Regions from separate parts of the Mesorhizobium sp. SEMIA396 genome, predicted to be linked through region 1. Evidence: predicted binding sites of a transcription regulator. Region 1 holds the regulator's gene; the other holds the start of a gene.

Region 1 (15,741 bases):
ACCACCAGCACCGCGCCGACGATGAGATCCGGCGTGGTCAGGAAGCCGGAGCGGCGGATGAGGTCGGTGTAGAACACCCAATTGTACAGGCCGGTGCCGAAGCCGAGCGCCCCGAGCGCCCAGAACGCTGCTTTGGCCGGCATGCTCTTGGCGCGCAGATTGGCGATCAGGCCGAAGCCGAGCAGCAGCAGGAAGCCGACATGCATCGCCCTCACCACCTGGCTCGGCATGCTGCCATAGGCGGCGACATAGATCTGGAACACGGAAAAGGCGACGGCGATGAGAAAGGCGGCCTTGCCGGCGATGCCGTCGCCGAAGCCGGGTGGCAGGCCTTCGACCTGTTCTTCGACGGCAGGCAGATGGAAGGTGGTGGATTTGCCGTCGGTCGTTGTTCCAGACGATGCTTCGCTCATCCGACTGTCTCCAGAAGGAGCGAAGTGTAGTGCGAGGCGCCCCCCTCTGTCCTGCCGGACATCTCCCCCTCAGGGGAGATCAGCAGCGTCGGTGTCTGCGCACGTTCTGCAACGCTAGCGAATGGCGAAAGGTATGGTGACGGCCAATCTCCCCCCTTGAGGGGGAGATGCCCGGCAGGGCAGAGGGGGACGCCTGGCGAGTGCATCTCCGATAGCCGAGCCATGCTCCGCTACTTCAACAATCCCTTCTCCTTGTAATACCGTTCCGCACCGGGGTGCAGCGGCACTGGCATGCCGTCGAGCGCCTTGGCCTGGTCGATCGCCTTGGCGGCGGCATGGGCCGCGGCAAGCTGGTCGAGATGGTCGAATATCAGCTTGGTCATCTGATAGGCGATCTCGTCGGAGACATCGGCGCGGGTGATGAGGAAATTGCCGACGGCGGCGGTGGCGACATCCTCGCTTTGGCCCTCATAGGTACCCTTGGGAATGACCACCGAAAGATAGGGCGAGCCGATCTTCGCAACATCCTCGGCCGGCACCGCCACGACATTGATCGGCACCGAGGTGGCGAGGTCGCGGATCGAGGCGACGCCGAGTCCGGCCGATTGCAGAGTGGCGTCGAGCTGCCGGTTTTTGATCAGCTCGACCGATTCGGCGAAGGGCAGGTATTCGACCCGGCCGAGATCCTCGTATTTCAGCCCCGCGGCGGCGAAGATCGCGCGCGCATTGAGTTCGGTGCCCGACGCCGGTGCGCCGACCGACAGGCTCTTGCCCTTGAGGTCGGCCAGCGTCTTGATGCCGGACTCCTGGCTGGCGACGATCTGGATGTAATTGGGATAGATGGCGGCGATGCCGCGCAATTTGTCGAGCTTGCCTGGGAAACCGGCCTCGGCATTGCCTTCGGCGGCCATCTTGACGGAATCGCCGAGCGCAAAGGCGATCTCGCCCTTGCCCTGCTGCAGCAGATTGAGGTTTTCAACCGAAGCCTTGGTCGCCTGCACCTGGGTGCGAGCGCCTTCGATGCCCTTGCCGTAGATTTCCGACAACGCCACGCCGAGCGGATAATAGACGCCGGATGTGCCGCCGGTCAGCACGTTGATGAATTCCTGGGCTCCTGCCGACACAGCGCCAAGGCCAAGTGACAGCGCCACAGCGCCGGCTGCAACAAGTTTCGTTCTGAAATGAAACATCCGATTTCCCTCCCTGAAATATCGACGACCGCACCGCCTCCCAGGTGCGAACCGGGGCGAGTTTAGACAGTGGGCCGGAAATGCCAACCCGCAATTGTGCTCGTTAGACGAACGGTTGAGAGATCGGGAAGCAGATGGCGGCTTGCACAAAAATCCGTCGGAGCGGAAAGTTTTCCGCATCCTGTCGAAATCGTGCGCTGCCGCGCGACATACGTCCGGCTCGCAACGACGCGGCCTTCGAAACAACGGGAGAAGACCATGCGATACATGATTTTGATTTACGCCGACGAAGCCGCGATGGCGAATGCCCCGGCCGAGGCGACCTACCAGATGAGTGCCGCCTATGGCGCCTATACTGAGGCCCTGAAGAAATCCGGCGCGTGGCTGGCCGGTGACCGGCTGCGCCCGAGTCAGGCGACCACCTCGGTTCGGGTGGCTGGTGGCAAGACCAACGTCCTCGACGGCCCCTATGCCGACACCAAGGAGCAGCTTGCAGGCTTCTACATGATCGAGGCTGCGGATGCCGACGCCGCGATCGCCTGGGCGGCGCGCTGCCCGGCGGCCAGCGCCGGCACTGTCGAGCTGCGGCCGATCTGGGAACTGACCGAGTACCTGTCTGAGAAATGACGATGTGATGGACAGTCGCTCCGAGAACGCCCGGGCGGCCGCCGAGGCTGCCGCCCGGCAGAGCTACGGCAAGCTGGTCGCCTGGCTCGCTGCGCGCACGCGCGACGTGGCCGCCGCCGAGGACGCGCTGGCCGATGCCTTTGCCGCCGCCCTCGAGCGCTGGCCGCGAACCGGCGTGCCGGAAAAGCCGGAAGCCTGGCTGCTGGCGGTGGCGCGGCGGCGCCGTGTCGATGCGGTGCGGCGGCGGCTCACCAGCGAGGCCGGCCGCGAGCATCTCAAGCTGATTGCGCAGGAGGCGGAGGAACGCATGACCGAGGAAGACCTGCCCGACGATCGGCTGCGGCTGATGTTCGCTTGCGCCCATCCGGCGATCGAATCGAGCGTGCGTTCGCCGCTCATTCTGCAGACGGTGCTGGGGTTCGACGCCGCGACGATCGCCTCCGCCTTCCTGGTCTCGCCCGCAACCATGGGCCAGCGCCTGGTGCGGGCCAAGAGCCGCATCCGTGAAACCGGCATTCCGTTCCGCGTGCCGGAGCGGGCCGAACTCGGCGAAAGGCTGGACGCGGTGCTGGAGGCGATCTATGCCGCCTTCGCCGAAGGCTGGTCCGATCCGGCCGGCACCGAAACGCGGCGCCGCAACCTGGCGACCGAAGGCATCTGGCTCGGCCGGCTGGTGGCCTCGCTGATGCCGGAGGAACCGGAGGCACTGGGCCTGTTGTCGCTGATGCTGTTTGCCGAGTCTCGCCGCGCCGCACGGCGCAGCGCCGAAGGCGACTTCGTGCCGTTGGCGGAGCAGGATTGCCTTCTATGGGACCGTGCCCTCATCGACGAGGCGGAAGCGCTGCTTTCCCACGCAGCGGCCAAGGGCGTCATCGGCCGCTACCAGCTTGAGGCGGCCGTGCAGTCCGCGCATGCGGCACGAAGGCTCACCGGCCGCACCGACTGGGTGGCAATCCAGGAACTCTACGACGCGCTGCTTTCGATCGCAGGATCGCCGGTGGTGGCGATAAACCGCGCGGTGGCGATCGCCGAGGCCGAGGGCGCAGTGGCCGGATTGGCGGCTCTTTACGTGCTGGGCGACGACAAGCGGCTTGACGAGTACCAGCCCTATTGGGCCGCACGCGCCGGTCTCCTGGCCAGGCTTGGTCAGGTACCGCAAGCCTGCGAAGCCTATGACCGGGCGATCGGCCTCGAGCGCGACCCGGCGGTGCGCCGGTTCCTGCAAGGAAAAAGAGCGGTGCTCAGAAATTGAGCTTCAGCCCGGCCACATCTCGTGCGAGGTGTTGAGCGTCTTCATCAGCGGATGGTCGCGCAGCCGCGCCCACAGGCGTTCGATGTTCGGCCATGCCGTCCGCGCGCTGTCGATGTCGGGATACCAGGCCACCAGCATGACCAGATAGATGTCGGCCAGCGACATCCGGTCACCGACCAGCCAGTCACGGCCTTCGAGCGCGGCATCGAGAACGGCAAAGCCGCGGTCCATCTCTGCCACGGCCGCCTGCTTGACCGCCTTGGTGCCTTCGGGATCGGCAGTGTAGCGGTATGCGTAGTAGAAACGCAGCACCGCCGAATAGAGAACAGACGACATAAAGGCCATCCAGCGCAGGAAATCCGCGCGGGCAGGCGCTTCTGCTCCCGGCGCCAAATTGGCGTCGGGGTGTCGCTCGGCAAGCACGATGCAGATCGCTGCCGATTCGGTCATCGAGCTTCCGTCCGGCAAGGTCAGCACCGGCACCTGGTTCAACGGACTGATGTCGAGGAAGGCGGGATCGGGCCGGTCGGTCTTCGGCACGTCGATCTGCTCAAATGGTACATTGGCCAGCGCCAGCGCCGCCTCGACCACGAAGCCGCCGCTGCCGGGACGGGTATAAAGCTTGTACATAAATTCTCCCCCGGCCCGCGCAAAGCAGGCCGGGGGAGATATGAACCGGAAGCGGTGTGGCGCTCAAGCCGCCGATGGCGGCCACGGGCGTTTTTTCAGCGGGCCAGCTTGGTCACGAAGAAGCGTCGGACTACGATCCCAGCCCCTCGAACAGGATTGTCGACAGGTAACGCTCGGCGAAGGACGGGATGACCACCACAAGATTTTTGCCCTTGTTCTCCGGCCGCGAGCCGACGACGATGGCCGCCTGCAGGGCGGCGCCCGAAGAGATGCCGACCGGCACGCCTTCGAGGCGGGCGACGAGGCGGGCATTGGCCACGGAATCCTCGTTCGACACTTTGACGATCTCGTCATAGATCGTCGTGTCGAGGATTTTGGGCGCAAAGCCGGCGCCGATGCCCTGGATTTTGTGCGGGCCGGGCTGGCCGCCCGACAGAACAGGCGAGGAGTCCGGCTCGACGGCGACGACATGCACGGAGGGCTTGCGCTTCTTCAGCACCTGGCCGACGCCGGTGATGGTGCCGCCGGTGCCGATGCCGGCGACGAAGATGTCGACCTCGCCATGCGTATCGTTCCAGATTTCCTCGGCCGTCGTCGTGCGATGGATTTCTGGATTGGCCGGGTTCTCGAACTGCTGCGGGATGATCGCGTTGGGGATCGTCGCTGCCAGTTCGTCGGCCTTGGCGATGGCGCCCTTCATACCTTTCGGGCCTTCTGTCAGCACCAGCTCGGCGCCCAGCAGCGCCAGCATTTTCCGGCGCTCGATCGACATCGTTTCGGGCATCGTCAGGATCAGCTTGTAGCCCTTGGCGGCAGCGGCGAAGGCAAGCGCAATGCCGGTGTTGCCCGACGTCGGTTCGATCAGCGTGGTCTTGCCGGGAGAGATCTTGCCCGACGCCTCCAGCGCCTCGATCATCGCCACGCCGATGCGGTCCTTGACCGAGGCGATCGGATTGAAGAATTCGAGCTTGGCGATGAGATTGGCGACGATGCCCTTTTCCCGGGCGAACTTGTCGAGCCGCACCAGGGGCGTATCGCCGATCGTGTCGGTGATGGAATCGTAGACGCGGCCGCGGCCGGGCACGCGGGCTGATGTGGCGGGCTTCTTCATTTGTTTCGCTCCCAGAACTTCAGGCGAGTAAGGATTTCAGGCAAGTGGAATTGCAGGCAAGATAGGACCTTCGACCGTGCAAGATAGACTGTCGATTGAAAATATCCGAGTGGGACCTGTGTCTAAAACAGTGCCGTCTCGGAAAAGCATTTCCCGCAAAGGCCTGTTTGCGAAATGCTTTGGCCGAAAGCTCGCTATTGGCGGGCGGCAATCGCTGCAGCAGCACCGACCATGAAGCCGGCAGCCGTGCGGTTCAGCGCCTTGAGCGCGCGCGGAGATTTCAGGAACCAGCGCGCCTTGGCAGCCAGCGCAAGATACGGCACCAGCACCACCAACAGCACGACAACGGTCAGCGCGACGAGGATACCATAGTCTGCCAGCGTGATGGTTTTCAGGTCGACGATGGTCGGCGTGATGGCGAGATAGAAGATCATCGTCTTCGGATTGCCGAGCGTGACAGTCAGGCCGGCGGCAAAGCTCGACAGCAATCCCGCGCTGCCCGTTCGGGCCTCGACGGTCTCGGGCGTGATGCCGCTGTTCCAGAAGCGCCAGCCGAGGAAGGCGAGATAGGCGACGCCGAGCCATTTGATGGCCAGGAAAACCATGCCGAAACTCTGTGCGACGAAGGCGAGGCCAAGCACCACGGCGGTCAGATAGGTGATGTCGCCCACCATCAGGCCAAAGGACATCGCCAGCGACGAGCGGAAGCCGGAGCCGAGCGCACGCGCGACCAGCGCGGTGATGCCGGGACCAGGGATCGCGGCTGCGATGCCGAGGGCGGCGCTGTAGGCGAGGAATCCGGTAAGGGTCATGGCATTCGTCTCAGATCAGAATGCCTTGTCGCATGGGACCGGCTAAGATTGAATTCCCTGGGGTCGGATTCTATTGCACCAGATATCGGGGGCCTCGCCTCACGAAGCCCCCTCATCCGGCCGCTTCGCGGCCACCTTCTCCCCACTGGGGAGAAGAGACGAGCACGGGCCCGCCTACCTCCTCTACCCGCCGGGGAGAGGTCGGATTGTCCCGAATTGCTCTTCGCAATTCGGTTGGCAATCCGGGTGAGGGGGCCTGCGCTACCCAAGCAGATCAGGAGCGACCGTCGCCATGGGTGACACGCCAGATGGTACCGTTGCCGTCCTCGGTGACGATCAGCGCGCCATCCATGGTCACCGCCACACCGACCGGCCGGCCCCAGACCTCGCCGTTGGAGACGAAGCCGGTGATGAAATCCTCATATTCGCCGGTCGGCTTGCCGTCCTTGAACAGCAATCGCACCACCTTATAGCCGGTCCGGTTGCCGCGGTTCCATGAACCGTGCAGAGCGACGAAAGCATCGCCCTTGTATTCGGCCGGAAAGCTCTTCCCTTCGTAGAAGGCGATGTTGAGCGGAGCCGAATGCGCCTGCATCAGCACATCGGGAACGGTCGTTTTGCCGGCAAGATCGGGGCGCTCACCCTTGTGGCGCGGATCCTCATTGTCGCCGATATAGTACCAGGGCCAGCCATAGAAGGCGCCCTCCTTGACCACGGTCGCGTATTCGGGCGGCACATTGTCGCCAAGCGCATCGCGTTCGTTGACGACGCACCACAGCGCGCCGGTCGCCGGCTGCACGGTCATACCCGAGCAGTTGCGCAGGCCGGTGGCAAAGATGCGGCCGTTCTTGCCATCGGGATCGAAGGCCAGCACGCCGGCGCGGCCGTCTTCGGAACCCCAGGCTGCACCCAACGGCTGCGACTTCGCCCAGGCGTCGAGGCCGCCCTTCGGTTCCTTGCCCATGCGCTCGGCGACATTCGATCCCGAGCCGACCGACAGATAAAGCGTCTTGCCATCAGGCGAGAAGGCGATGTCGCGGGTCCAGTGATGATTGGCCGGGATGTTGCCGACGATGGTTTCCGGATCGCCGGAGGCCTTCAGGTCGCCATTGCGGTAGGCAAAGCGCACGATGCTGTCGCTATTGGCGACATAGACCCATTGCGGGTCAGCGCCCGGCGGATAGAAGGCAATGCCATAGGGCCGTTTGAGACTGCCGGCAAAGATGCCGTCCTGCACAGGGCTCGCACCGCCTTCGGCGAGGCGATAGATGCGGACCTGGTTGGCTTTGCTGTCGGCGACGAACAGGTCGCCGTTCGGCGCGACGCGCACGACGCGTGGATTGTCGATGCCGGATGCAACCAGCTCGGCCGAGAATCCCGGCGGCAGTTGCAGCTTCGCGTCTGCCGGCATGTCCGCAACGCCGGCGCTGTTAGAGGTCGATCTGTTGGCATAGGGCTTAGGCAGATCATCCGGTTCGATCAGGCGGCGTGTGCCCGGCTTGTCGGCTCGCCAGTCACCGAAGGCGTCCGCGCCTTTCAGCACCGGCTCGTCCGCCTGCTGGGCGAATGAAGCGGTCGAGAGAAACAGTGCGGCGGAAAGTGCGGAGCCGGCAAAACGCATCATTCGGTCCTCCAATGTTTGGGCGTGAAAACAGGAACGACCGGTTTCGTCGATCGTTCCACGGCACATGATGAGGTGGAGGAAGCTTCCGGTTCCCCGGTTCAGGTCCCGGCGGCGTAAAAATCGTCGTCGAGGCGTTTTTCCAACTCGACGAGATCGGCCGGCAGCGGCAGGCCCATGGCGCGCATTTCCTGCAGTTTTTCGCGCAACTGCTCCTGGATCTCGTGCTGGTCTTCCGGCTGGTTGACCATCTCCTCCAGCAGGAGGCTGATCCGGGCCTTGAATTCTTCGAGCGCCATCATCGTCTCCTCGGTTGGATCAGCTCAGCGCAGCATGCGTGAAATCAGCTGCGCCGTATAGTCGACCATTGGGACGATGCGCGCGTAGTTCAGCCGGGTCGGGCCGATGACGCCGAGCGCGCCGACGACGCGGGCATCCTTGTCGCGATAAGGCGCCACCACCAGCGACGAGCCCGACAGCGAAAACAGCTTGTTTTCCGAGCCGATGAAGATGCGCACGCCCGAGCCCTGCTCGGCGAGGTCAAGCAGCTGGATAAGCCCGTCCTGCGTCTCCATGTCCTCGAACAGATGCCGCAGCAGTTCGATGTCGGCCTGGGCGGTGACGTTTTCGAGCAGATTGGCGCGCCCGCGCACGATGAGCCGTGCCGGCAGGCCGCTATCGGCGCCGGCCCACACCGCCAGCCCCTTCTCGACTAGGTCCTGCGACAGCGTGTCGAGCGCGGCCCTGGTTTCTTCCTTGATGCGGGCGATCTCGATCCGCGCCTCGGCCAGCGTGCGGCCGCGTATATGGGCGTTAAGGAAATTCGAGGCCTCGTGCAGTTGCGAGACGGTGATGCCGGCGGGCAGCTCGACGACGCGATTTTCGACGTCGCCATTCTGCGACACCAGCACTGCCAGCGCCTTGGTCGGTTCGAGCTGGATGAATTCGATGTGCTTCAGCGCCACCTCGTTCTTGGCGGCCAGCACCAGGCCGGCGCCGCGCGACATGCCCGACAGCATCTGGCTGGCCTCGGTCAGCATGTGTTCCAGCGTCGCGCCCGAGCCGGACGCCCGAACCTGTGCCTCGATGGCGCGGCGCTCCTCGTCGGAAAGATCGCCAAGCTCCATGAAGGCATCGACGAAGAAACGCAGGCCGGCCTGCGTCGGCAGCCGGCCGGCCGAAATGTGCGGCGCGTAGATCAGGCCGAGATGCTCGAGGTCGCTCATGACGTTGCGGATGGTGGCCGGCGACAGCGAAGACGGCAGGATGCGCGACAGGCTGCGCGAGCCCACGGGTTCGCCGTCCCTGAGGTAGGAATCGACGATGCGCCGGAAGATGTCGCGCGAACGCATGTCGAGCGACTGGAGCGCGGGCGACTGCGAAGCGGGATCGACTGCCTTGGTCATACGGCCAAAAACCTCCGGCCCAAGGATATAGACTTACACTGCACCCGCGCAACCCGGTGTCTGTGTGAGATCACCCGGTGTCTTTGTGAGATCACCCGGTGTCTGAGTCAGATCGTCGGGCCATTTTCCTTTGCGCCACGCGTCCCATGCGGTTACAAGCCGGCCAAGATTCCGAAAAATGACAAGAAAGCAGCCTGAATGCGCCCTTCCAAACGCCAATTCGACGAAATGCGTGCCATCTCCTTCGAGCGCGGCGTCTCCAAGCATGCCGAAGGCTCATGCCTGGTGAAGTTCGGCGACACTCATGTCCTGTGCACGGCCAGCCTCGAGGAAAAAGTGCCGGGCTGGATGCGCAATTCCGGCAAGGGCTGGGTGACGGCGGAATACGGCATGCTGCCGCGCTCGACCGGCGAGCGCATGCGCCGCGAGGCTTCGGCCGGCAAGCAGGGCGGCCGCACGCTCGAAATCCAGCGGCTGATCGGCCGCTCCCTGCGCGCCGTGGTCGACCTGCAGGCGCTGGGCGAGCAGCAGATCACCGTCGACTGCGACGTCATCCAGGCCGATGGTGGCACCCGCACCGCATCGATCACCGGCGGCTGGGTGGCGCTGTATGACTGCCTGCGCTGGATGGAAGCGCGCCAGATGGCCAGCGTCGCCAAGGTGCTGAAGGACCATGTCGCGGCGATCTCCTGCGGCATCCATGACGGCCAGCCGGTCATCGACCTCGACTATATCGAGGATTCTTCGGCCGGCACCGACGCCAATTTCGTCATGACCGGCAAGGGTGGCATCGTCGAGATCCAGGGCACCGCCGAGGGCGAGCCTTTCTCCGAGGAGCAGTTCGCGGACTTGATGGGCCTGGCCAAGAAAGGCATCCAGAGGTTGGTGAGTCTGCAGCAGATGGCGGTGGCTTAGTTTTTCGATGTCGAGTTTGAGCGCCCCCCTCTGGCCTGCCGGCCATCTCCCCCTCAAGTGGGGAGATTGGCGACTTCTGCGTTGTCGCGCACCCTGCAACGCCGGAGATTGGCGAATACCGAAATGGCATCCGATCTCCCCCCTTGAGGGGGAGATGGCCGGCAGGCCAGAGGGGGGCGCCTCGTGACGCCCTCGGCCATCCTTGAATCCGCTCTCTACGTCACCGATCTTCCCGCAGCGGAAACCTTCTACACCGACATCCTCGGCCTCAATCTCCTCGGCAAGGTCGACGGCCGCCACCTCTTCTTCCGCTGCGGGCCGGGCGTGCTGCTCGTCTTCAACGCCGAGGCGACGAAAGTGCCGCCGGCGCCTGACGCCAGGCTGCCGGTGCCGCCGCATGGCGCGGTCGGCCAAGGTCATCTGTGCTTTACGGCGACCGGCGATGAAATCGCCGGCTGGAAAGCCCATCTCGCGGCGAAGAAGATCGCCATCGAAAGCGAATTCGAGTGGCCGCAGGGCGGCCGTTCGATCTATATACGCGACCCCTCGGGCAATTCGATCGAATTCGCCGAGCCACGAATCTGGGGCCTTTGATGCATTCTCTTGATGGCAAGAAGATCGTCGTCGCCAGCCACAATGAAGGCAAGCTGCGCGAATTCGCCGACCTGATGGGGCCGTTCGGCTTCGAAGCGAAGTCGGCCAAGGAGTATGGCCTGCCGGAGCCGGACGAGACCGGCACCACCTTCGAGGAGAACGCCTACATCAAGGCGCTCGCCGCCGCCAAGGCGACCGGCCTGCCGGCGCTGTCGGACGATTCCGGCCTGTGCGTCGACGCGCTTGATGGCGCGCCCGGCGTCTACACCGCCAACTGGGCCGAAACCCCGGATGGCAGCAGAGATTTCGGCATGGCCATGCAGCGCACCGAAGTGGCGTTGCAGGAGGTCGGCGCGGCCTTGCCGCAACAGCGCAAGGGACGCTTCGTTGCCGTCATCTGTCTGGCGTTTCCCGACGGCGAGGCCGAATATTATCGCGGTGAGGCCGAAGGCACGCTGGTCTGGCCACCGCGCGGCGAACTCGGCTTCGGTTACGACCCGGTCTTCCTCCCCGACGGCTTCGAAAAGACCTTCGGCGAAATGAGCGCCGAGGAAAAGCACGGCTGGAGGCCCGGCCAGCCGACGGCGCTGTCGCACCGCGCTCGCGCTTTCCAGAAGTTCGCTAAAGCGAGATTGGGCTCGGCATGAGCATCCTGCTCGACCGGACGCCCGGCTTCGGCGTCTATGTTCATTGGCCGTTCTGCGCGGCCAAGTGCCCCTATTGCGACTTCAACAGCCATGTCCGCCACCAGCCGGTCGATCAGGACCGCTTCGCCAGTGCCTTCGAGGCCGAGCTGGCGACGATGCGCGAACGCACCGGGCCGCGCGAGGTGACCAGCGTTTTTCTCGGCGGCGGCACGCCGTCGCTGATGAAGCCGGAAACCGTGGCCAGGGTTCTTGACGCCGTGGCGAAGAACTGGACTGTGCCTGACGGCATCGAGGTGACGCTGGAGGCCAATCCGTCCTCGGTCGAGGCCGAACGCTTTCGCGGCTACCGGGCAGCCGGCGTCAACCGCGTGTCGCTCGGCGTGCAGGCGCTGAATGACAAGGATTTGCGCTTCCTCGGCCGGTTGCACAATGTCGAAGAGGCCCTGCACGCCATCGGCCTCGCGCGGGAAATATTCCCGAGGCTGTCCTTCGACCTCATCTATGCCCGGCCCGGCCAGACGCCGGAGGCTTGGGCATCGGAGCTGGAACAGGCGATCGGCCATGCCGCCGACCATCTGTCACTCTACCAGCTGACCATCGAGGAGGGCACGCCGTTCCACGCGCTGCATGCGGCGAAAAAATTCATCATTCCCGACAATGACCACGCCGCCGACCTCTATGCGCTGACGCAGGAGATTACATCGGCGCATGGTTTGCCGGCTTACGAGATTTCCAATCACGCAAGGCCGGGTGCCGAGAGCCGGCACAACCTCACCTATTGGCGCTATGGCGAATATGTCGGCGTCGGGCCGGGCGCGCATGGCCGCTTCGTCGAGAATGGCCGCCGCACGGTGACGATCGCCGAGCGGATGCCGGAAACCTGGGCCAATCTGGTCGAAGCCAAGGGCCATGGCGTCACCGGCGGCGAAATCCTGACGCGTTCGGAAGAGGCCGACGAATTCCTGCTGATGGGCCTGCGGCTCGCCGAAGGCATCGACCTCTCCCGCTACGAAACGTTCTCCGGACGCGGCCTGTCGTCAGCACGGCTGTCGATGCTGCAGGGAGAGGGGCTGGTGGCGCCGATCGGCAATTCGCGCCTGCGCGCCACGGCCGCCGGCATGATCGTGCTCGACGCCGTGGTCGCCGATCTGGCGCGGTAGGCAGGTAGCTTTGCCTGCGCCAAGCTCCTCCCGCCTCGTCATCCACGGGCGGAACGACGCGAAGCGGCGCGCAGACCCGAGGATCCATGCCGCGACGGCTGCTGCGGGGCGTCACGGTCCAGAATGGGCATGCCTGCTCTGCCACTTGTCCCGTTCAAACAATAGATTTCGTTGCCGGCGCATCTTCTCCACGCCAGCTTTCCAAATTCTGCACCGTAGCGAAATTCAGAAGTCACGGAATGGATCCTCGGGTCTTCGCGACGTCGCTTCGCTCCTGCTCCGCCCGTGGATGACGAAGGTGGGGAAGCCTCGTCCAATCTCCGAAGCTTAGGATTACACTTCTGAAGGCACGCGTTTCACGGTATCTCGGTTGAGACCTCATCCGCAAAGGCCACCGGCATGAACCTGACCGTATCCTCCTGGCAATTCTGGGCATTGCTCTCAGCTGCGTTCGCTGCCCTGACGGCGATCTTCGCCAAGGTTGGCATCGAGAACATCAATTCCGATTTCGCCACCTTCATCCGCACGGTCATCATCCTGATCGTGCTCGGTGCCATCCTGCTTGCCAGCGGCCAGTTCCAGTCGCCGGCCACGATCTCGGCAAAGACTTGGGCTTTCCTAGGCCTGTCCGGTCTGGCGACCGGCGCGTCATGGCTCTGCTACTTTCGCGCCCTGAAGATCGGCAATGCGGCGCAGGTGGCGCCGATCGACAAGCTAAGCGTCGTGCTTGTGGCGGTGTTTGGCGCGGCCTTTCTCGGCGAGCGGTTGTCCGGAGCGAATTGGCTTGGCGTCGCTCTTATCGCGGCGGGCGCGGTGCTGGTCGCCTATCGAGGCTAGTTGCGCGCCGTTGCGGGCATTCTTTGTTTCAAGACGGGTGATGAAGATATCGAAGCGATTGGGCATCGTCCGGTCAGTGCTCCGTCGTGCTATCGGGTTTGTTGTCGGAAAGCCTGACGTTGGTCGGCAAAGCGCTCACGGCTCGCTCTTTGGCCAGGCTGTGCTCGGTCTTGGCAGATAGGCGCTTGTCCCTGGGCGCGGCACCGCGCTTGCGGCCGGCATAGTAGGGCTCGAAAGCGTCCTGTATCTTCAGGCTGTCCATCCTGTCCTCCTCCGGAATCAGGGGGCTAATCTGCCAACGCCGGTTTGGTTCCCCACTGTGGCAAAGGAAAGGCGAATTCCTTACATCGGCGTCAGCTTTTGCAAGCCCGCGTCAGCCGTGCCAAACAGGGCTGAATGGAGAAGTCATCGGTGACCGCAGAGACGAGCAAGCGCAGCTATGTGGTCGGGCAGACCGAGATCGCGGCACGGCCATTGGAGCCGGCGCTCTATCTGGTGGCGACGCCGATCGGCAATCTCGCCGACATCACGCTGCGCGCGCTGGAGACGCTGGCCGCTGCCGACATCGTCGCCTGCGAAGACACGCGGGTGTCGCGCGTGCTGCTCGACCGCTACGGCATTCGCCGCCGCACCACGGCCTATCATGAACACAATGCCGGCGAGGCCGGGCCGAAGCTGATATCGGCACTTCAGGCCGGGCAGAGCGTGGCGCTGATCTCCGATGCCGGCACGCCGCTGGTATCCGATCCCGGCTACCGGCTGGTCGGCGAGGCGCTCGACCACGGCATTCGCGTCGTGCCTATCCCCGGCCCGTCAGCGCCGCTGGCGGCGCTGACGGCATCCGGCCTGCCCTCCGATGCCTTCCTGTTCGCCGGCTTCCTGCCGGTCAAATCAGGGCAGCGGCTGACACGGCTGGAAGCACTGAAGGCCGTGCCGGCGACATTGATTTTCTTTGAATCGCCGCGCCGGCTGGCTGACTCCCTGGCTGCCATGGTCGAAGCGCTCGGCGGCGAGCGCAAGGCCGCTATCGGCAGGGAATTGACCAAGACCTTCGAAGAGATGCGAACCGGCACGCTGCAGGCGCTGGTCGACCACTATGCTGCGGCCGATACGCCGAAGGGCGAAATCGTCGTCTGCGTCGGTCCGGCCGAGGCCAGGGTCGACGAGCCTGAAGACATCGACCGTCTGCTTCTGTCGCTTGCCGTCGAAATGCCGGCCTCCAAGGCGGCCGCGGAAGCCGCGAAGATGACCGGCGGCCAGAAACAGGCCCTCTATCGGCGGCTGCTTGACCTTAGGGAGACTTCTGGAGAAAGCGACAGTGGCTGAGCGCCCAAGCGTCAGCCGCCAAAAGGCCTATCGGCGCGGCCATCGCGGTGAATGGCTGGCGGCGGCAGCACTGATGATGAAGGGCTACAGAATCCTTGCGCGCCGCCACCGCACACGCTTCGGCGAGATCGACCTGATCGCGCGGCGCGGCGATCTGGTGCTGTTCGTCGAGGTCAAGGCGCGCCGCACGCTGATGGAAGCCATGGAGGCGATCGGTCACGAATCGGAACGTCGAATAGAAGGCGCGGCCGACATCTGGCTGTCGCGCCAAGCGGACTACGGCAGGCTGTCGATGCGCTTCGACATGGTCGCGGTGCTGCCCTGGCGCTGGCCGGTGCATGTCGAGAACGCGTTTTACGGGAGGAGTTGAGGGGCCACTTACGGGCGTTGCTCGCCCTTCGCTGGCTCCCTGCCCTTCGGGCGTTCAGTCCCTTCAAAAGGTCCACCGGACCTTTTGATCCGCCCGAAGGCGAACCGGGCCTTCACCGTTCGTCGTTCGGAAAGCCAAGCAATTGGCTTTCCGTCCGCTTCGCGGACCACTCCTCACCCCCAGATCATCAGCGCCATCAACCCGACACCGCCGACCACCAGCCGCCACCAGCCGAACAGCGCGTAGCCTTTGCGCGAGACATAATCGAGCAGGAAGCGTACGACGATGAGCGCCGTGACGAAGGCGGCGACGAAGCCGACGGCGATGATCGGCAGGTCGGCACTGCTCAGCACGTTGCGGTTCTTGAACAGGTCGAAGGCAAAGGCGCCGACCATGGTCGGGATCGCAAGGAAGAAGGAAAATTCAGCGGCAGCGCGCTTATCGACGCCCAAAAGCAGGGCGCCGACGATGGTCGAGCCCGAACGCGATGTACCGGGAATGAGCGACAGGCACTGGAAAAGCCCGATCTGCAGGTAAAGCCGGGTCGGGAAGCGCTCGACATCGCGGTAGACCGGCTTGAGGTTCATGCGGTCCACCGCCAGCAGCACGACGCCGCCGATGATCAGCATGATGCAGATCAGCCTCGGCGATTCGAACAGCACCGTCTTGATGAAATCATGCGCCAGCGCGCCGATGATCGCCGCCGGCAGGAAGGCGATCAGGATGCCGATGGCGAAATGCCGCGTCAGCCGGTCATGCGGCAGTTCGAGCAGCATCTTCCACAGGCGGCGGAAATAGACGCTGAGGATCGCCAGGATGGCGCCGAGCTG
Region 2 (15,741 bases), on a different contig from region 1:
GGCGGCAAGCGCCGGGCCGACCTTGCAGGTGATCTGGTTGAGCGGCCAGTTCCACGGCGTGATCAGCCCGACGACGCCGATCGGCTCCTTGACCACCAGATGGTTGCCCTTGACGTGGCGGAATTCGAAAGTCTTCAGCACGTCGGCCATCTTCTGCAGATGCGCAAGACCGATGCCGACCTGGCTGTCCAACGCCATCTGGCGCGGCGCGCCCATCTCGCGTGACACAGCGACGGCAAGATCGCCACTGCGCTTCTTGTAGACCGCGATGATGCGGTTCAACAGGTCGAGCCGCTCGCCAACCTCGGTGAAACCAAAGCTGTTGAAGGCGCGCTTGGCGGCGGCCACCGCTTTGTCGACATCGGCCTTGGAGCCGAGCGAAATCTGCGCAAAGGCGTCCTCATTCGAGGGATCGATGACATCGAAAGCGTTGGGCACAACAGGATCGACCCACGCGCCATCGATATAGAACTGCAGATTGTGTGACATGGTTTTCTCCTTGACCGCATCGTCGCGCCGGGCCGTCATATCTGGCTGGAGATAACGATGCACAAACGCCGCTGTCAAACGCAACCCCCGAAGTGGTTGAGCCAGTGCGGCAGTGATTGAGCCAGAGCGTTCGGGTCAGCAACCGGCTTGGTGAGGATGGACTACAGCAAGATATGCCCGGCCTCGACCAGAAATCGCCTCGCCGCAGCCTGATCCGTCGCTTTCACCAACAGATGGTCGCCATCGAAAGTGGACACCACGAAGATGCCCAGCCCGTTTTCCGACAACGGCCTGATGACCGACAACACGATACCGGTTTCGTCGAAGGCAAACGGCCCCTGGAGCTTGAAGGCCACCCAGTCACCGTCCTGCCTGACACTATCCGGCACACGATCCTGCAGGCAAACGATCGAAAGCTCGTCGTCAGTCCTTGTGATGCTGACGAAGCCTGGCCCGTCCGCCCAACCGGGGATGGTCTCCCCCGCCGCCAGCCGGGCAACCGCGTGAAACCCTGGGAGTTGTTTGAGCCTGACGCAGATGGCCATTGTCGAACCCCTCCCTCAGATCGCCGGTGATCCCGCCAGCTTCTTGCTCATGTGGACCGTCATACCGTTCATGAAAGGCTCTTCCCTATCGATGACATAGCCATACCTTTTGTACAGCGACACATTCGCCTCGAAGGCGCCATTGGTCAGCAGGCGAAGCTCGAGGCGGCCCGCTTCGACCGCCTTGCGCTCGGCCAGTTCCAGCAACAGCCGGCCGATCCCCCTGCCCTGCGCATCCGGTGCCACACAGACATTCTCGATCCACAGGTGACCGTCAGCCAGCACGGTTTCGATCATCCCGACGATCCGATCATCCTCGACGGCGAGATCGAACGGATGCTCGGCAACGGCCTTGTCGTAGTCGGTGCGCATCGGCAGCGGCTCGCGGCCGATCACCGGCACCCATTTGACATAGGCGGCACGAACGATATCCCGGATCGCGGCGGCGTCAGCAGGCACGGCCGGCCGAAGCCGGATGGAAGAATTGTTGGTCATCAAAGTGCTCCAGACATGAAAAACCCCGCCGGCGGTGTCGCGGGCGGGGCTGGAAACGAACGAACCGGGTCTATCCTGCCGATCTTTGTCGTCGCGCAATCAGTCTGCCGCTCCGCATTGTGCAGGGGCGACGTCGCTTGGTGTTGGTGGGCGCGAGGAAGAACATGGCGCCAAGCTGGAACAGGAAGCGCGGCGCGTCAAGACACCTACAACGGCTTCAGTATTCCTGCGCCGTCGGTCTGAACAGGATTTCGTTGATGTCGACCTCGTCGGGCTGGCTCATGGCGAACACCACCGTCCTGGCGAAGGAATCGGCCGGAATGGCCACCCGGTCGTAGAGTGCGCGTACGCCCTCGGCGACATCGGCCTCGGTGACGCTGCCGGGCAGTTCGGTCGCCACGGCACCGGGCGAGATGATGGTGGTGCGGACGTTGTAGGGTTTCACTTCCTGGCGCAGACCTTCCGAGATGATGCGCACCGCGTGCTTGGTCGCGGCATAGACCGCTCCGCCCGGCCCGACCTTGTGGCCGGCGACCGACGACACGTTGATGATGTGGCCGCTTTTCTGCGTCTTCATGTGCGGCAGTGCCGCGGCAATGCCGTAGAGCACGCCCTTGATGTTGACGTCGATCATGCGGTCCCAGTCCTCGACCTTGCCGCGCTCCAGCGGGGAATGCGGCATCAGGCCGGCATTGTTGATCATGACGTCGACGCGGCCGTGCGTCTCGACCGCATGGTCGACCAGATGCCGGACCTGGCCGACATCGGTAACGTCGGTCTGAAGGATGGCGCCCTCGCCAAGTGAAAGCGCGCCGGCCAGCGCCTGCAACCGGTCAAGGCGGCGCGCCCCCAGGACCAGTTTCGCACCCTCCCTGGCCAGAAGCCGTGCGGCGGCTTCGCCCAGCCCGCTGCTGGCGCCAGTGATGACGACGACTTTGTCCCTGATGTTCTCGGCCATGATTCTTTTCCTTTTCTGATCTTTGGCTTCGCTGCCCACGGCAGCCTGGGCGTTCGCGTTGGCGGCTCAGCGGGGCAATTCGACCCGGCCGAGCCAGCCGGTGACCTCGTCAAGCGTCTGGCGTTCCTGGTCGCACTGCTTGGAAAAACCCTTGATGAGCCGTGCCCCTGGTGCATGATCTGCGAGGACTTTCAGGCTCTGCCCTGTTCCGTAGCCGCCATGGGTGATGAACGGCACCAAGGTCTTGCCGGACAGATCGTGTTTCGACAGGAAGGAGCGGATCACCGAAGGCGCGGTCATGCCCCAGATCGGAAATCCGAGGAACACCGTCTCGTAGGTTCCGATATCAGGCACCGTGGCGGCCAGCGCCGGTTCGAAACCGGACTCCCGCTGCTGCTCCGCCACCGCAACCTGCTGCTTGTAGTCTTCCGGGTAGGGATCGACGGTCGCGATCTCGAAAATATCCGCTCGCAGAGTCCTGCTGATCTGGCGCGCGATGACCCGCGTGTTGCCGGTGCGGGTGTAGTAGGCCACCAGCACTTTGGCGCCGCCCGTTCGCCGCGCGCTCGACGCACTGGCGGGCGGCTCGATCCGGGACTCAATCCGGCGCCCAGAGGCAGTGCAAGCATGGTCATCAGCGCACCTCGTCTTGAGACTGGTTGGCTCATCACGCTCTCCCAGGTGGCTAACGATCGATCCTTGCTTCCTGTTGCGGAGAATAGCGCGCTCCCTTCACCGCGATCGCCGAGACCGCATTCTCGATGTTGGCAAGATCGTCCGCCGTCAGCGCGATGGTGGCCGACGCGATGTTCTCTTCGAGGCGATTGAGCTTGGTGGTGCCGGGGATCGGAACGATCCAGGGCTTCTGCGCCAGCAGCCAGGCGAGAGCGACCTGTGCTGATGTCGCCTTCTTCTCGGCAGCGATCACGCCGATCGCGTCGACCAGCGCCTGGTTCGCCTTGCGGGCGTCTTCCGCAAAACGCGGCACGGTGTTGCGGAAGTCGCTGCTGTCGAACGTCGTGCTGGCATCGATGGCGCCGGTGAGGAACCCCTTGCCCAGCGGGCTGAAGGGCACGAAGCCGATCCCCAGTTCTTCAAGCACCGGCAGGATCGCCTCTTCCGGTTCACGCCACCAGAGCGAATATTCGCTCTGGACCGCGGCGACCGGCTGTACCGCATGCGCGCGCCGGATCGTGCGTACGCCCGCCTCGGAGAGACCGAAATGCTTCACCTTGCCTTGGCTGATCAAGTCCTTCACAGCGCCCGCCACCTCTTCGATCGGCACGACCGGATCGACGCGGTGCTGGTATAGGAGGTCTATGTGGTCGGTCCTCAGCCGCCTGAGCGAGGCCTCGACGACGTCACGAATATGCTGCGGCCGGCTGTCCATGCCATCGTGTCGGGCTGTCCCGGCGATGTCGATGCCGAATTTGGTGGCGATCACCACCTGGTCGCGGATCGGCTGCAGCGCCTCGCCGACGACCTCCTCGTTCGTGAACGGTCCATAGACCTCCGCGGTGTCGAAGAAGGTGATGCCACGGTCGAACGCCGCCCTGATCAGGTGGACTGCATCCGCCGTCTCCATCGGCTGCCCGTATGACTGGCTCATTCCCATGCAGCCGAGCCCGATGGCCGAAACGTCGAGACCGCTGTTTCCAAGTGTGCGCTTCTGCATTGTCGTTATCCCTTCTTCTCGGCGTCGGCTTGTTCGAAGACCTTGCGGGCAATGCCCAGAGCCGTGGCTGCCGTTGGCCATCCGGCGTAGAAGGCGAGATGTGTAATGGTTTCGATGAGTTCGTCGCGGGTGACGCCATTGTCGAGCGCGCGCTTCATGTGAAAAGGCATTTCATTGATCCGGTAGCCCGAAATCAGGCTGGTGACGGTGACAAGGCTGCGGTCCCGCGGCGACAGGCCGGGGCGCTCCCAAACGTTGCCGAACAACACCTCGTCGGTGTATCTGCCAAGCGCGGGAGCGATATCGGAGAATGGGCTTTTCAGCCTTGGAACATCTGTCATGGTGGTCTCCTTCGAAGAGTTCGGGCGTTGAACTCGGCGCCACGCGCCGATACTTGGTCAAACCCCGTATTGTTCGTCGCTGACATGCTCCAGCCAGTCGACGACCTTGCCGTCGAGCGCTTCGGCGACAGCGATGTGGCTCATCGCGGTGGTCGGCGCGGCGCCATGCCAATGCTTCTCTCCGGGCGCGAACCAGACGATGTCGCCGGGCAGGATCGGTTCGATCGGGCCGCCCTCGCGCTGCACCAGGCCGGCGCCCGAGAGGACGATCAGCGTCTGGCCAAGGGGATGCGTGTGCCAAGCGGTGCGCGCACCGGGCTCGAAAGTCACGGTGGCGCCGCCGACGCGGGCGGGCTCGCTGCCCTTGAACGGCGCGTCGATGCGCACCGCGCCGGTGAAATAATCGGCCGATCCCCTGGCCGAGGCTTGAGAGCCGTTTCGCGTGATGTCCATGGTTTTGTCCCTTCCTGGCAACAGGCGTGACACGACCGCCGGTCTTCAGAGGCTGCCGGTAGAGGCGCCCGGTGTGATGACGCCTATCTAGGGTCTGCGATTGGTGCCGATTAGGTGCTATATCCAGCATGATCTTATGAAAGGGGCTCATGAATGCCGCGAGACAATCTGAATGAGCTAACCGCATTCCTCGCCGTCGCGCGCGAGGAAAGCTTCACCAGGGCGGCGGCCAAGCTCGGGGTTTCCCAATCGGCGCTCAGCCATACGGTGCGGGCGCTGGAGGAGCGGCTGGGCGTGCGGCTCCTGACCCGCACCACGCGCAGCGTGTCGCCCACCGAGGCCGGCGAGCGGCTGGCTCGCACCGTGGGGCCGCGGCTCGATGAGATCGAAGCCGAGATCGCGGCACTCAGCGCCTTGCGCGAAAAACCCGCCGGCACCATCCGCATCACCGCCGGTGAGCATGCCGCCGATGCGATCCTGTGGCCTGCCCTGGCGAAATTCCTGCCCGACTATCCTGACATCAAAGTCGAGATCATCGTCGACTACAGCCTGACCGACATCGTTGCCGAGCGCTTCGACGCCGGCGTGCGGCTGGGCGAACAGGTGGCGCGCGACATGATCGCGGTGCGCATCGGCCCCGACATGCGCATGGCGGTGGTCGGATCGCCGGCCTATTTCGCCAAATGGCCGAAACCGCGCACGCCACAGGACCTGACCACCCACAATTGCATCAATCTGCGGCTGCCGACCTATGGCGGGCTCTACGCCTGGGAGTTCGAGAAGGCCGGGCGCGAGCTGAAAGTGCGGGTCGAGGGCCAGTTGGTGTTCAATACGTCCGCGCTGCGCATGAACGCGGTGCTCGCCGGCCTCGGCCTTGCCTATCTGCCGGAGGAACAGGTAACGGCCCATCTGGCCGACGGCCGGCTGGTGCGGGTGCTCGCCGACTGGTGCGCGCCTTTCCCCGGCTACCATCTCTATTACCCCAGCCGCCGGCAAGCGACGCCGGCCTTCTCGCTGCTGGTCGACGCGCTGCGCTACCGAGGCTAGAACAGGAAACCGGGTTTCCGAAAAAGATCATGCTCAAAACGAGCAGATAGAGCCCCATCCCGATTCGGGAACAGGCTCTCCATCTGGACTGTGCCCGCCGTCGTTCTATCTTCCGGATCGAGCAGATCTGACGAAATCCGGAGCTATCGCCGTGACCGTGACCGACCTTTATCGAGGCTACATCGCCTGCCTCAACAATCAGGACTGGCAGAAGCTGAATCGCTTCGTTCATGACGAGGTGCATTACAATGGCGACCGCGTCGGGCTGTCGGGTTACCAAGAAATGCTGGAGCGCGATTTTCGGGAAATCCCGGACCTCTATTTCGACATCCAGCTGCTGATCGCCGAACCGCCGTTCATAGCCAGCCGGCTCCAGTTCAACTGCACGCCGAAGGGAACCTTCTTCGGCCTGCCCATCAACGGCAGGAAGGTGTCCTTCAGCGAGAACGTCTTCTATGAATTCCTCGACGACAGGATCAGGAACGTCTGGTCGGTGATCGACAAGGCGGCCATCGAAGCGCAGCTTTAATTCAGGCCGGCCAGAAGATGACGCCGATCGTTCGTAAAAATCGATCATTATGACGAAAATAATTCGTTGGAAAGATTATTTGAGGAATGGCATTCCTCCGGCACACCCGTCTGGAGCATTGCTTTGTCTTCCGTTTCCCACTTCGCGAACGATATTCCGAAAAGCGCTTTTCCTGCCGATCTGACACGAGGGCGGAAATCCCTCAACTGGAATGGCATCGTCCCCGGCATCGTCCTTGTCACGATGATTACTGCCGTCGCCTTCTCGGCCCGCAATGTTTCGGGCTTCGCGCTGTTCAGCCCGATGATCCTCGCCGTCGTCGCCGGCATGATCTACTCCAACGTGCTGGGCACACCGGTGCACGCCAAGGCCGGCATCGCATTCTCGCAAAAGCGCCTGCTGCGCTTCGCCATTGTTCTGCTCGGCTTCCAGCTGACGCTCGGCCAAGTCGTCTCGATCGGCGCCGGCGGCGTCGGCATTGTCGCCGCCACGCTTGGCGCCACCTTCGTTTTCACCATTACGCTCGGTCGGCTGATCGGCGTCGACGCCAAGCTGGCGCAGCTGATCGCCGCCGGCACCTCGATCTGCGGCGCCTCGGCCATCGTCGCCACCAACATCGTCACCGATGCGCGCGACGAGGACGTCACCTACGCCGTCGCCTCGATCACCTTGTTCGGCACCGTCGCCATGCTCGGCCTCGACCAGCACGCTTTCGGCCTGTGGGCCGGTGCTTCGATCCATGAAGTGGCGCAAGTCATCGGCGCTGGCTTCCAGAACGGCACCCAGTCCGGCGAGATCGCTACCGTCGCCAAGCTGACCCGCGTCGCCATGCTGGCGCCGATGGTCGTCGCGCTCGGCCTGATGGCGCGCCGCAGGAGCAGCAGTGAGGTGGCGGCGCGGCCGCCCATGCCGTGGTTCGTCGCCGCCTTTGTCGCCATCGTGGCGCTGAACAGCCTCGTCCCGGTGCCAGCCGAGGTGAAGTCGGCAATGGCGCTCGCCACCACCATCATGCTGACCATGGGGCTGGCCGCCATGGGCCTGCAGGCCGACATCTCGCAGCTGCGCTCGCGCGGCCTGCGCCCGCTGGCGCTCGCCTTCTCGGCCTTCCTGTTCATCGGCTGCTTCAGCCTGATGCTGGTGAAATTCACCTAGTCTAAACCGGGCCTCAGTCCTCGAACGAACTCGACGCGGCATAGATCGCCGCCAGCGTCTCGATGCCGGCCTGGTCGGCCTTGTCGAAGCGGCCGGGCAGCGGGCTGTCGAGATCGAGCACGCCGAAGACGCCTTCATCGTCCTCAAGCAGCACCACCAGTTCCGAGCGCGAGTCGGCATCGCAGGCGATGTGGCCGGGAAAATCATGCACGTCCTTGATCAGCATAGAGGTGCCGAGTTCGACCGCCGTTCCGCACACGCCCTTGCCGACGGCGATGCGCACGCAGGCCGGCTTGCCCTGGAACGGCCCGAGCACCATTTCCTCGTCCGATTGCAGGAAATAGAACCCGGCCCAGTTGAGGTCCGGCACCATCTGGAAGATGAGTGCTGCGGTGTTGGCGGCGTTGGCGATCGAATCGCGCTCGCCGTCGAGCAGCGCCTTAAGCTGAGTGGCGAGGTCGCGGTAGAACGCGGCCTTGTCTGAGGTGTCGATGGCCTTGGCCGCAAACATGAACGTGTCTCCGTATAGGGGGTGGCGGTTCGTCCGATCGCTTGCCAAAGTCCGGCGAGCTCCGCAACCAGACGGCCGCCTGGACAGTCTAGCGTGGATTGCGTCCTCTCCGAAAGCCGCAAGATCAGGATTGCCTCCCGGCGCTGAGCCGGTCGGCAAGGCAGCTATGCGTAAACTTTGCGATGGATCATCTTGAGAATCATGACGGCCCCGATCGGGGGCCGCCATTCACATCTCAAACAGGTCGAACAAGTCCTGGGTTTTAGTAGCCGCCCATGCCGCCACCGCCGCCACCCGCAGGCGCGGCATCCTTGGCCGGGATGTCGGTGATCATCGCTTCGGCGGTGATCAGGAGGGCTGCGATCGAGCCGGCATCCTGCAGTGCGGTGCGCACCACTTTCGCCGGATCCACGATGCCTGCCTTGATCATGTCGACATAGACCTCGTTCTGGGCGTCAAAACCCTGATTGTGGTCCTTGCTGTCGGTGAGCTTGCCGACGACGATGGAGCCCTCGACGCCGGAATTCTCGGCGATCTGGCGGATCGGCGCTTCAAGCGCTCGCAGCACGATCGTGATACCGGCCGTGACATCGGCATTGGCGCCGGTCAGGCCGCCAAGCACCGAGCGGGCACGCAGCAGAGCCACGCCGCCGCCGGGCACGATGCCTTCCTCGACCGCCGCGCGGGTGGCGTTCAGCGCATCGTCGATGCGGTCCTTCTTTTCCTTGACTTCCGACTCGGTGACGCCGCCGACGCGGATGACGGCTACGCCGCCGGAGAGCTTGGCCAGCCGCTCCTGCAGCTTTTCCTTGTCGTAGTCGGAGGTCGTCTCCTCGATCTGGCCCTTGATCTGGGCGACGCGCGCCTGGATGGTCGCCTTGGTGCCGGCCCCGTCGATGATCGTGGTGGTGTCCTTCTCGATCAGCACACGCTTGGCGCGGCCGAGCATCTCGATGGTGACGTTTTCGAGCTTGATGCCGAGGTCTTCCGAGATCATCTGGCCTGATGTCAGCACGGCGATGTCTTCCAGCATTGCCTTGCGGCGATCGCCGAAGCCCGGCGCCTTGACGGCCGCGACCTTGAGGCCGCCGCGCAGCTTGTTGACGACCAGCGTCGCCAGAGCCTCGCCCTCGACGTCCTCGGAGATGATCAGCAGCGGCCTGCCGCTCTGCACCACCGCTTCAAGGATCGGCAGCATCGCCTGCAGATTGCCGAGCTTCTTCTCGTGGATGAGGATGTAGGGCTCTTCCAACTCGACGCGCATCTTGTCGGCATTGGTGACGAAATAGGGCGAGAGATAACCGCGGTCGAACTGCATGCCTTCGACGACGTCGAGTTCGGTCTCGGCCGTCTTGGCTTCCTCGACGGTGATGACGCCGTCATTGCCGACCTTGTCCATCGCCTTGGCGATCATCTCGCCGACGCTGGCATCGCCATTGGCGGCGATGGTGCCGACCTGTGCGATCTCGGCCGACGACTTGACCTTCTTGGCGCGCGCCTGGATTTCCTTGACCACGGCGGAAACCGCCTGGTCGATGCCGCGCTTCAAATCCATGGGGTTCATGCCGGCGGCGACCAGCTTGGCGCCTTCGCGCAGGATCGAGGCGGCCAGCACCGTGGCGGTGGTGGTGCCGTCACCGGCGAGGTCGTTGGTCTTCGAGGCCACTTCGCGCACCATCTGGGCGCCCATGTTCTCGAACTTGTCGGCAAGCTCGATTTCCTTGGCGACGGTGACGCCGTCCTTGGTGATGCGCGGCGCGCCATAGGCCTTGTCGATGATGACGTTGCGGCCCTTGGGGCCGAGCGTGACCTTCACCGCATTGGTGAGGATCTCGACGCCGCGCAGCATGCGGTCGCGCGCGTCGGTGGAGAATTTGATTTCCTTGGCAGACATGATTTTTATCCAGTTCGTTCGGAGAAAATGAGGTCAGGCAGCTTTCTTGGCGGCCACGGTCTTGTCGGTTGCGGCCGTCTCGCTCTTGTCGATAACGCCCATGATGTCGGCTTCCTTCATGATCAGAAGGTCCTCGCCGTCGATCTTGACCTCGGTGCCCGACCATTTGCCGAACAGGATGAAGTCGCCGGCCTTGACGTCGAGCGGAACAAGCGTGCCGTTTTCGTCGCGTGCGCCAGGGCCGACGGCGATGACTTCGCCCTCCTGCGGCTTTTCCTTGGCAGTGTCGGGGATGATGATCCCGCCCTTGGATTTGATATCGCCTTCGGCGCGACGAATGACGACGCGGTCGTGGAGTGGCCGAAATTTCATGGGAACTTTCTTTCTGGGGCCGGCACAGGCGGCCACGCCCCTCCTCTATAGACGCGTTGGCACTCGATAGATAGGAGTGCCAAAAATTATTCGCGGGCCAAATTAAATATTCAAAAGTATTATTTCAGCTGGCCGTTTCGTGATATCCGCAGAATGTCAAATAATTCAAAAGATTGAATTTTGCCGATCGAGTGCCTATTTATCGGACAAGTTCACTTTCACGATTTCAGGCACAAGGGAGATTTCTTCGATGGCCGAAGGCAATCAGACGATCATGGAAAAAGCTGAAGCCCGCTTTGTCGACAAGCAGAAGAAGACAGCGGAGAAAAACAAGGCGACCGCCGAATATATGTCCGAGGCAAGAGCCAGGGAGATCAAGACGGCAAGGCTGAGGGAGCTTCGGCTGGCCAAGGAAGAGGCCGATCGTGTCGCCGAGGCCCTCAATCCTACGCCGAAGAAGAAGCGGGCGACCAAGAAAGCCACGGAGGCCAAGACATGAGCCTCACCTTCCCCAACCCCAGCCGCAGCTATGACGAAGCGGGCCAGCGCATTCGTTTCGTCGGCCATGACGGCATGTTCCAGATCTCATTTTCCGTCGCTGCCGACGCCATGGCCAAGATGCGGCCGGGCACTGCTGCCGATGAAGCCGGTTATCTCCAGACATTCGACACCGAGAGCAGCGCCATCCGCGAGGTGGCGTCGAAGGCCTACGACCGCACCCGCAAGAGCATGTATGTGCTGACGGCGGCCGATTTCGGCTGAAATGGCGGCGAGTTGGCGCTGACCGCGATCAGGTCTTGCGCTCGGCCCTTTCGCGGCGTTTAACGTCGCGGACATTCATCTGCACGACCATGTCCTCGGCCTCGCGCGGCCCCATCCCGACCATCACCTTTTGCCGGACAACCGCAGGCTGGCCGGTGAAGACATCGATGATGCTCCAACTCTGGGGAAGCTCCATGCGCACCGTGTAGCGGTTGGCCATGCCGGTCAGCCTCGCATCGTGAAAAACACGGCGCCCAGGATCAGCACCGTCCAGGCGACGACCGACAGTTTCAGCACCATGCCGCCATGCGCAGCCAGAAGCTTCCGCAGGTGCGGCACACCTGCCGGCGAGATTGGTGCCGCCGCCAAGGCGACAGGGGTCTTGAGGCCAAGTTTTCCAAAAACGGGCAGCAGCGACGGTTCACGCACGAAAGGCCTCGAATGTCAGGAAAAAGCGAAGCAACAACGCTCGCCTCCCTTCCATAGCACTCTTTTCGCGAGCGCCTGCATGCCAAATTCAAGACAGGACTGCTTTGACGGCCGGTCCGTACTGCCTTCGCAACACACAATCTATTCGCGGGAACTGACTGCGCTCGGGGCAGATTGGGACGCGAAATTTTGGAGGCCTCGCCTCGGGATCGAACCGAGGCTTCAGAGATTTGCCGTCTCCAGCGTAGCCGCTCCGCCACGAGGCCATGGCTGTCGAAGTAGCGGCCAAATATTTACGGAAAGGTTAATCCCGAGGGATTGTTCAGAATTTTCGGCATCGAGTTTCAGAGCGTTCGTCAGCCAACCTTGCCGGGCCTCGCTTCCGGCGCAGAGTTGCGATCCTTCACGCCCAAGCGGCAGCCCCGCCCCGTGTCGACCGAGGGCCTCCAGCACTGCGATTGACGTTTCTCCCCTACGCGCTTCCGAGGCTGCTTTTACCCCGCGTTGCATTTCGGAGGAGAGGAGCGGAGGCCAACCAACTTTTCCCCTTGAACAGCGATTCGATCTGGCTTAGCTTCATCTGAGAAAAGGTTTTCCCAAGCAATCGTCGTTGGGCTCGGCCACCTGCCGGGCCTCATCCGGCTCGGTAAGAGAAAACCTTTTCCCAACCAAGGATCTCGGCGCGATGCCATCGGACGATCTGCCTGTTCCAGTCTTTTCCAAGCCAGTCACCTTGCGTGACGTGGCCGCCCAGGCCGGAGTCAGTGTCGCCACCGCATCCAAGGCGCTCAATGGCCAGGGCCGGATGACAGCCGAGACGCGCGAACGCATTCGCGAGACCGCCCGGCGGCTCGGTTTCCGGCCCAACAGCCTGGCGCAAAGCCTGCTCCGGCGGCGCAGCTTCACCGTCGGCCTGCTCACCAACGATACCTATGGCCGCTTCTCGCTGCCGTTGATGTCGGGCATTTCGGACGCGCTGGTCGACAATGGCGTCTCGGTGTTCCTGTGCAATGTCGAGGAGGATCCGCGGCTGGGCCAGATGCATGTCGACGCCATGCTCGACAAGCGCGTTGACGGCATCATCGCCACCGGCAAGCGCATCGATCGCCATCTGCCCGTCGACCTCTCCAATCTGCGCGTCCCGGTGATCTATGCCTTCACGCAGCCAGATCCCGACGCCGTCGCCTTCGTCTCGGACGATGTTGGCGGCGCCCGGCTGGCCGTCGAGCATTTCTGCCGGCTGGGCCGCAAGCGCATCGCCCATGTCACCGGGCCGGCGAGCTTTGCCGTGGTGCACGCGCGCGTCCAGGCTTACCGCGACGTGCTGGTCGAAAACGGCCTGACGGTCAGCGAGCCGCTGCTCGGCTCCTGGTCGGAAGCCTGGGGTCACCAGGCGGTTGCGCAACTGTTCGACGGCAAAAGCGAAAGGCCGGACGCGGTCTTCTGCGGCAACGACCAGATCGCGCGCGGCGTCATCGATGCGCTGCGCGAACGCGGCCTCGACGTCCCCAGTGATGTCGGCGTCATCGGTTTCGACAATTGGGAGATCGTGGCCGAGGCGACGCGCCCACCGCTGACCTCTGTCGACATGAACCTTGTCGCGCTCGGGCGCGAGGCCGGGTTGACCCTGCTTTCGCTGGTCGGCGGCAAGCCCGCCGCGCCAGGCATTCGAAAACTGCCGTGCCGGCTGGTGGTGCGGCAGTCATGCGGCCATCCGCCGGGTGGCTGAAAACGAAGCGCCGCGCAATCGGCGCCAAGCCGCGGACCGCGGCCAACCTTGGAGGAGGAGAACATGAGGAACCTGATTGCCAAACTGACCCTGGCCGCTGCCGTTCTGGGTGGCAGTCTCGGCACTGCCGCCGCCGAGACGGCCAACATCTGGGTGCGCGTCGACGGCTCGAATTTCATGCCGAGGATCGTCGATGCCTACAACAAGGCGCACACCAACCAGGTCAAACTCGACATCATTCCCAATGCCGAGATCATCCCGAAATACGGCGCCGCGGCCGCCGGCGGCACGGCGCCCGACGCGCTGTCGCTCGATTTGATCTACACGCCCTCCTTCGCCGCAGCCGGCCAATTGGAGGACATTACCGACTGGGCAAAGTCCCTGCCCTATTTTGCCAGCCTGTCGCCGGCGCATGTGAAGACCGGCACCTACAAGGATCACATCTATGGCCTGCCCTTCTCTGCCGACGCCTCGGTGCTGATCTGGAACAAGAAGCTGTTCAAGCAGGCCGGCCTCGACCCCGAAAAAGGACCTGCCAACTGGGCCGAGATCGCGGCCGATGCCGAGAAGGTCAACGCGCTCGGCGGCAACATCAAGGGCTTCTACTTCTCCGGCAATTGCGGCGGCTGCAACATCTTCACCTTCACACCCCTGATCTGGGCGTCGGGCGGCGACATCCTGAGCGAAGACGGCTCGAAGGCGACGCTGGACAGCCCGCAACTGCGCGGCGCCATCGATCTCTACCGCTCGATGGTCAAGAAGGACCTGGTGCCGGCGGGCGCGCAGACCGATACCGGCGCCAACTTCTTTGCGGCATTTGCCGCCGGCAATATCGGCATCTCGCCGTCCGGCGCCTTCGCCATCGGCGCGCTCAACACCCAGTATCCCGATATCGACTACGGCGTCACCTTCCTGCCGGGCAAGGACAGCGGCTGGTCGTCCTTTGCCGGCGGCGACAATTTCGTCGTCACCAAGGGCACCACGAAACTGCCCGTGGTGAAGGAGTTCCTCGACTTCGCCTATTCGCTTGAAGGCCAGACCATCCTTGCCAAATACGGCAGCCTGCCGGTGCGCGGCGACATCGCCAAGGAGGCGCTGAAGGATCTCGATCCGCGCTACCAGGTCGCCGCCGAGGCCATGACCAAGGGCAAGACGCCCTATTCGGTGGTGTTCAACGACCTGATCAACTCCGCCAACGGGCCGTGGACGCAGATGATCAACGAGGTCTTCTTCGGCGACGATGTCGACGGCGCCATAGCCAACGCACAAGAGACGATGCAATCGATCATCGACCAGGCGCCGCAGAAATAGCCCAACCTCACCTCCCCCTTGAGGGGAGGTCGGACCGCAGGTCCGGGTGGGGTCGCCACCGCAGTGCTCGACGTTTCTTGATGTCGGCGCGCTCCGCAGAGGACCCCACCCCCGGTCTACGGCCGGACCCTCCCCTCAAGGGGGAGGGGGACGCAGCGCCAAGGGAACAGCCATGACCGTCATCACCGCAGCAACCCCTGCCCCGCCCCGCGCCCGCAGGGTCGCCAGCCGCCAACAATGGATCGGCCTGCTCTATGTCGCGCCGGCTGTCGCGCTGGTCGTCGTCTTTTTCCTGATCCCGCTCGGCATGACGGCGTGGATGTCGCTGCACAACTGGCCCTTGATGGGCGAGCATAGCTACATCGGCCTCGGCAACTACGTCGCCATCCTGCGCGACACCAGGTTCTGGAACGCGCTGCGCTTCACCGCCTTCTACACGGTGATCGTCACCATCGCGATCTTCGTGGTGGCCTTTCCGCTGGCGCTGTTCGTCGAACGGCCGCGGCCGCTGACCAATCTCTACCGCACCATGTTCTTCATGCCGGCGGTTGTCGGTTTCGCCTCGGCCAGCCTGCTCTGGTCGTGGTTGCTGAATGTCGATTCCGGCCTGTTCAGCCCGGCTGCCTACGACCTCGGACTGATCGACAGGAAGTTCAACCTTCTGGCCACCTTCCAGCCGGCCTTCTGGTCGATCATCGCCATGGTCGTCTGGAAGGTCGCCGGCTTCACCATGATCATCCTGATGGCCGGCCTGCAATCGATCCCGCAGGACCTGCAGGAGGCGGCCGTCATCGACGGTGCCGGGCCTTTCGCCAGGTTCAGGGCGATCACCCTGCCGCTGATGCGCCGCACGCTGGCGCTGGCGCTGATCCTGTCGGTCGCCGGCTCGATCCTCGCCTTCGACCAGTTCTACATCATCCTGCGCGGCGGCCCGCGCAACCAGACGCTGACGGCGGTCTACTGGATCTTCAACCAGTCCTTCGTGTCGTTCAAGCTCGGCTATGGCGCGGCACTTTCCATGGTGCTGCTGGTCATCCTGGTGGCGCTCA

What was found. Region 1 encodes HrcA, which represses chaperone genes, less so after heat shock. Its sites were predicted from a motif close to GTTAGCACTCNCNNNNNGNGAGTGCTAAC; they were not measured.
Region 2: a site for HrcA is predicted at 10,517-10,545, ahead of groES (co-chaperone GroES). Genes of this name have one in related genera too.

Annotation. Positions count from the first base shown of each region.
Region 1 covers NZ_JANIFC010000003.1:449,407-465,147, reverse strand. Annotated here, with positions in the region: gene NP503_RS11705 (TRAP transporter permease) at 1-413, opposite strand, end outside; gene NP503_RS11700 (TAXI family TRAP transporter solute-binding subunit) at 644-1,603, opposite strand; gene NP503_RS11695 (YciI family protein) at 1,862-2,230, shown strand; gene NP503_RS11690 (RNA polymerase sigma factor) at 2,238-3,482, shown strand; gene NP503_RS11685 (glutathione S-transferase family protein) at 3,486-4,112, opposite strand; gene cysK (cysteine synthase A) at 4,243-5,223, opposite strand; gene NP503_RS11675 (LysE family translocator) at 5,418-6,035, opposite strand; gene NP503_RS11670 (sorbosone dehydrogenase family protein) at 6,310-7,659, opposite strand; gene NP503_RS11665 (hypothetical protein) at 7,758-7,955, opposite strand; gene hrcA (heat-inducible transcriptional repressor HrcA) at 7,980-9,062, opposite strand; gene rph (ribonuclease PH) at 9,261-9,977, shown strand; gene NP503_RS11650 (VOC family protein) at 10,161-10,571, shown strand; gene rdgB (RdgB/HAM1 family non-canonical purine NTP pyrophosphatase) at 10,571-11,218, shown strand; gene hemW (radical SAM family heme chaperone HemW) at 11,215-12,378, shown strand; gene NP503_RS11635 (EamA family transporter) at 12,778-13,215, shown strand; gene NP503_RS11630 (hypothetical protein) at 13,289-13,477, opposite strand; gene rsmI (16S rRNA (cytidine(1402)-2'-O)-methyltransferase) at 13,612-14,541, shown strand; gene NP503_RS11620 (YraN family protein) at 14,534-14,911, shown strand; gene NP503_RS11615 (undecaprenyl-diphosphate phosphatase) at 15,085-15,741, opposite strand, start outside.
Region 2 covers NZ_JANIFC010000001.1:437,395-453,135, reverse strand. Annotated here, with positions in the region: gene NP503_RS02240 (aldehyde dehydrogenase family protein) at 1-489, opposite strand, end outside; gene NP503_RS02235 (ACT domain-containing protein) at 651-1,034, opposite strand; gene NP503_RS02230 (GNAT family N-acetyltransferase) at 1,050-1,529, opposite strand; gene NP503_RS02225 (SDR family oxidoreductase) at 1,747-2,487, opposite strand; gene NP503_RS02220 (flavodoxin) at 2,554-3,027, opposite strand; gene NP503_RS02215 (aldo/keto reductase) at 3,173-4,162, opposite strand; gene NP503_RS02210 (carboxymuconolactone decarboxylase family protein) at 4,168-4,503, opposite strand; gene NP503_RS02205 (cupin domain-containing protein) at 4,561-4,956, opposite strand; gene NP503_RS02200 (LysR family transcriptional regulator) at 5,110-6,003, shown strand; gene NP503_RS02195 (ester cyclase) at 6,155-6,532, shown strand; gene NP503_RS02190 (YeiH family protein) at 6,656-7,684, shown strand; gene NP503_RS02185 (GAF domain-containing protein) at 7,698-8,195, opposite strand; gene groL (chaperonin GroEL) at 8,458-10,089, opposite strand; gene groES (co-chaperone GroES) at 10,123-10,461, opposite strand; gene NP503_RS02170 (hypothetical protein) at 10,712-10,960, shown strand; gene NP503_RS02165 (DUF1488 domain-containing protein) at 10,957-11,223, shown strand; gene NP503_RS02160 (hypothetical protein) at 11,252-11,443, opposite strand; gene NP503_RS02155 (hypothetical protein) at 11,449-11,652, opposite strand; gene NP503_RS02150 (LacI family DNA-binding transcriptional regulator) at 12,338-13,381, shown strand; gene NP503_RS02145 (sugar ABC transporter substrate-binding protein) at 13,445-14,692, shown strand; gene NP503_RS02140 (carbohydrate ABC transporter permease) at 14,865-15,741, shown strand, end outside.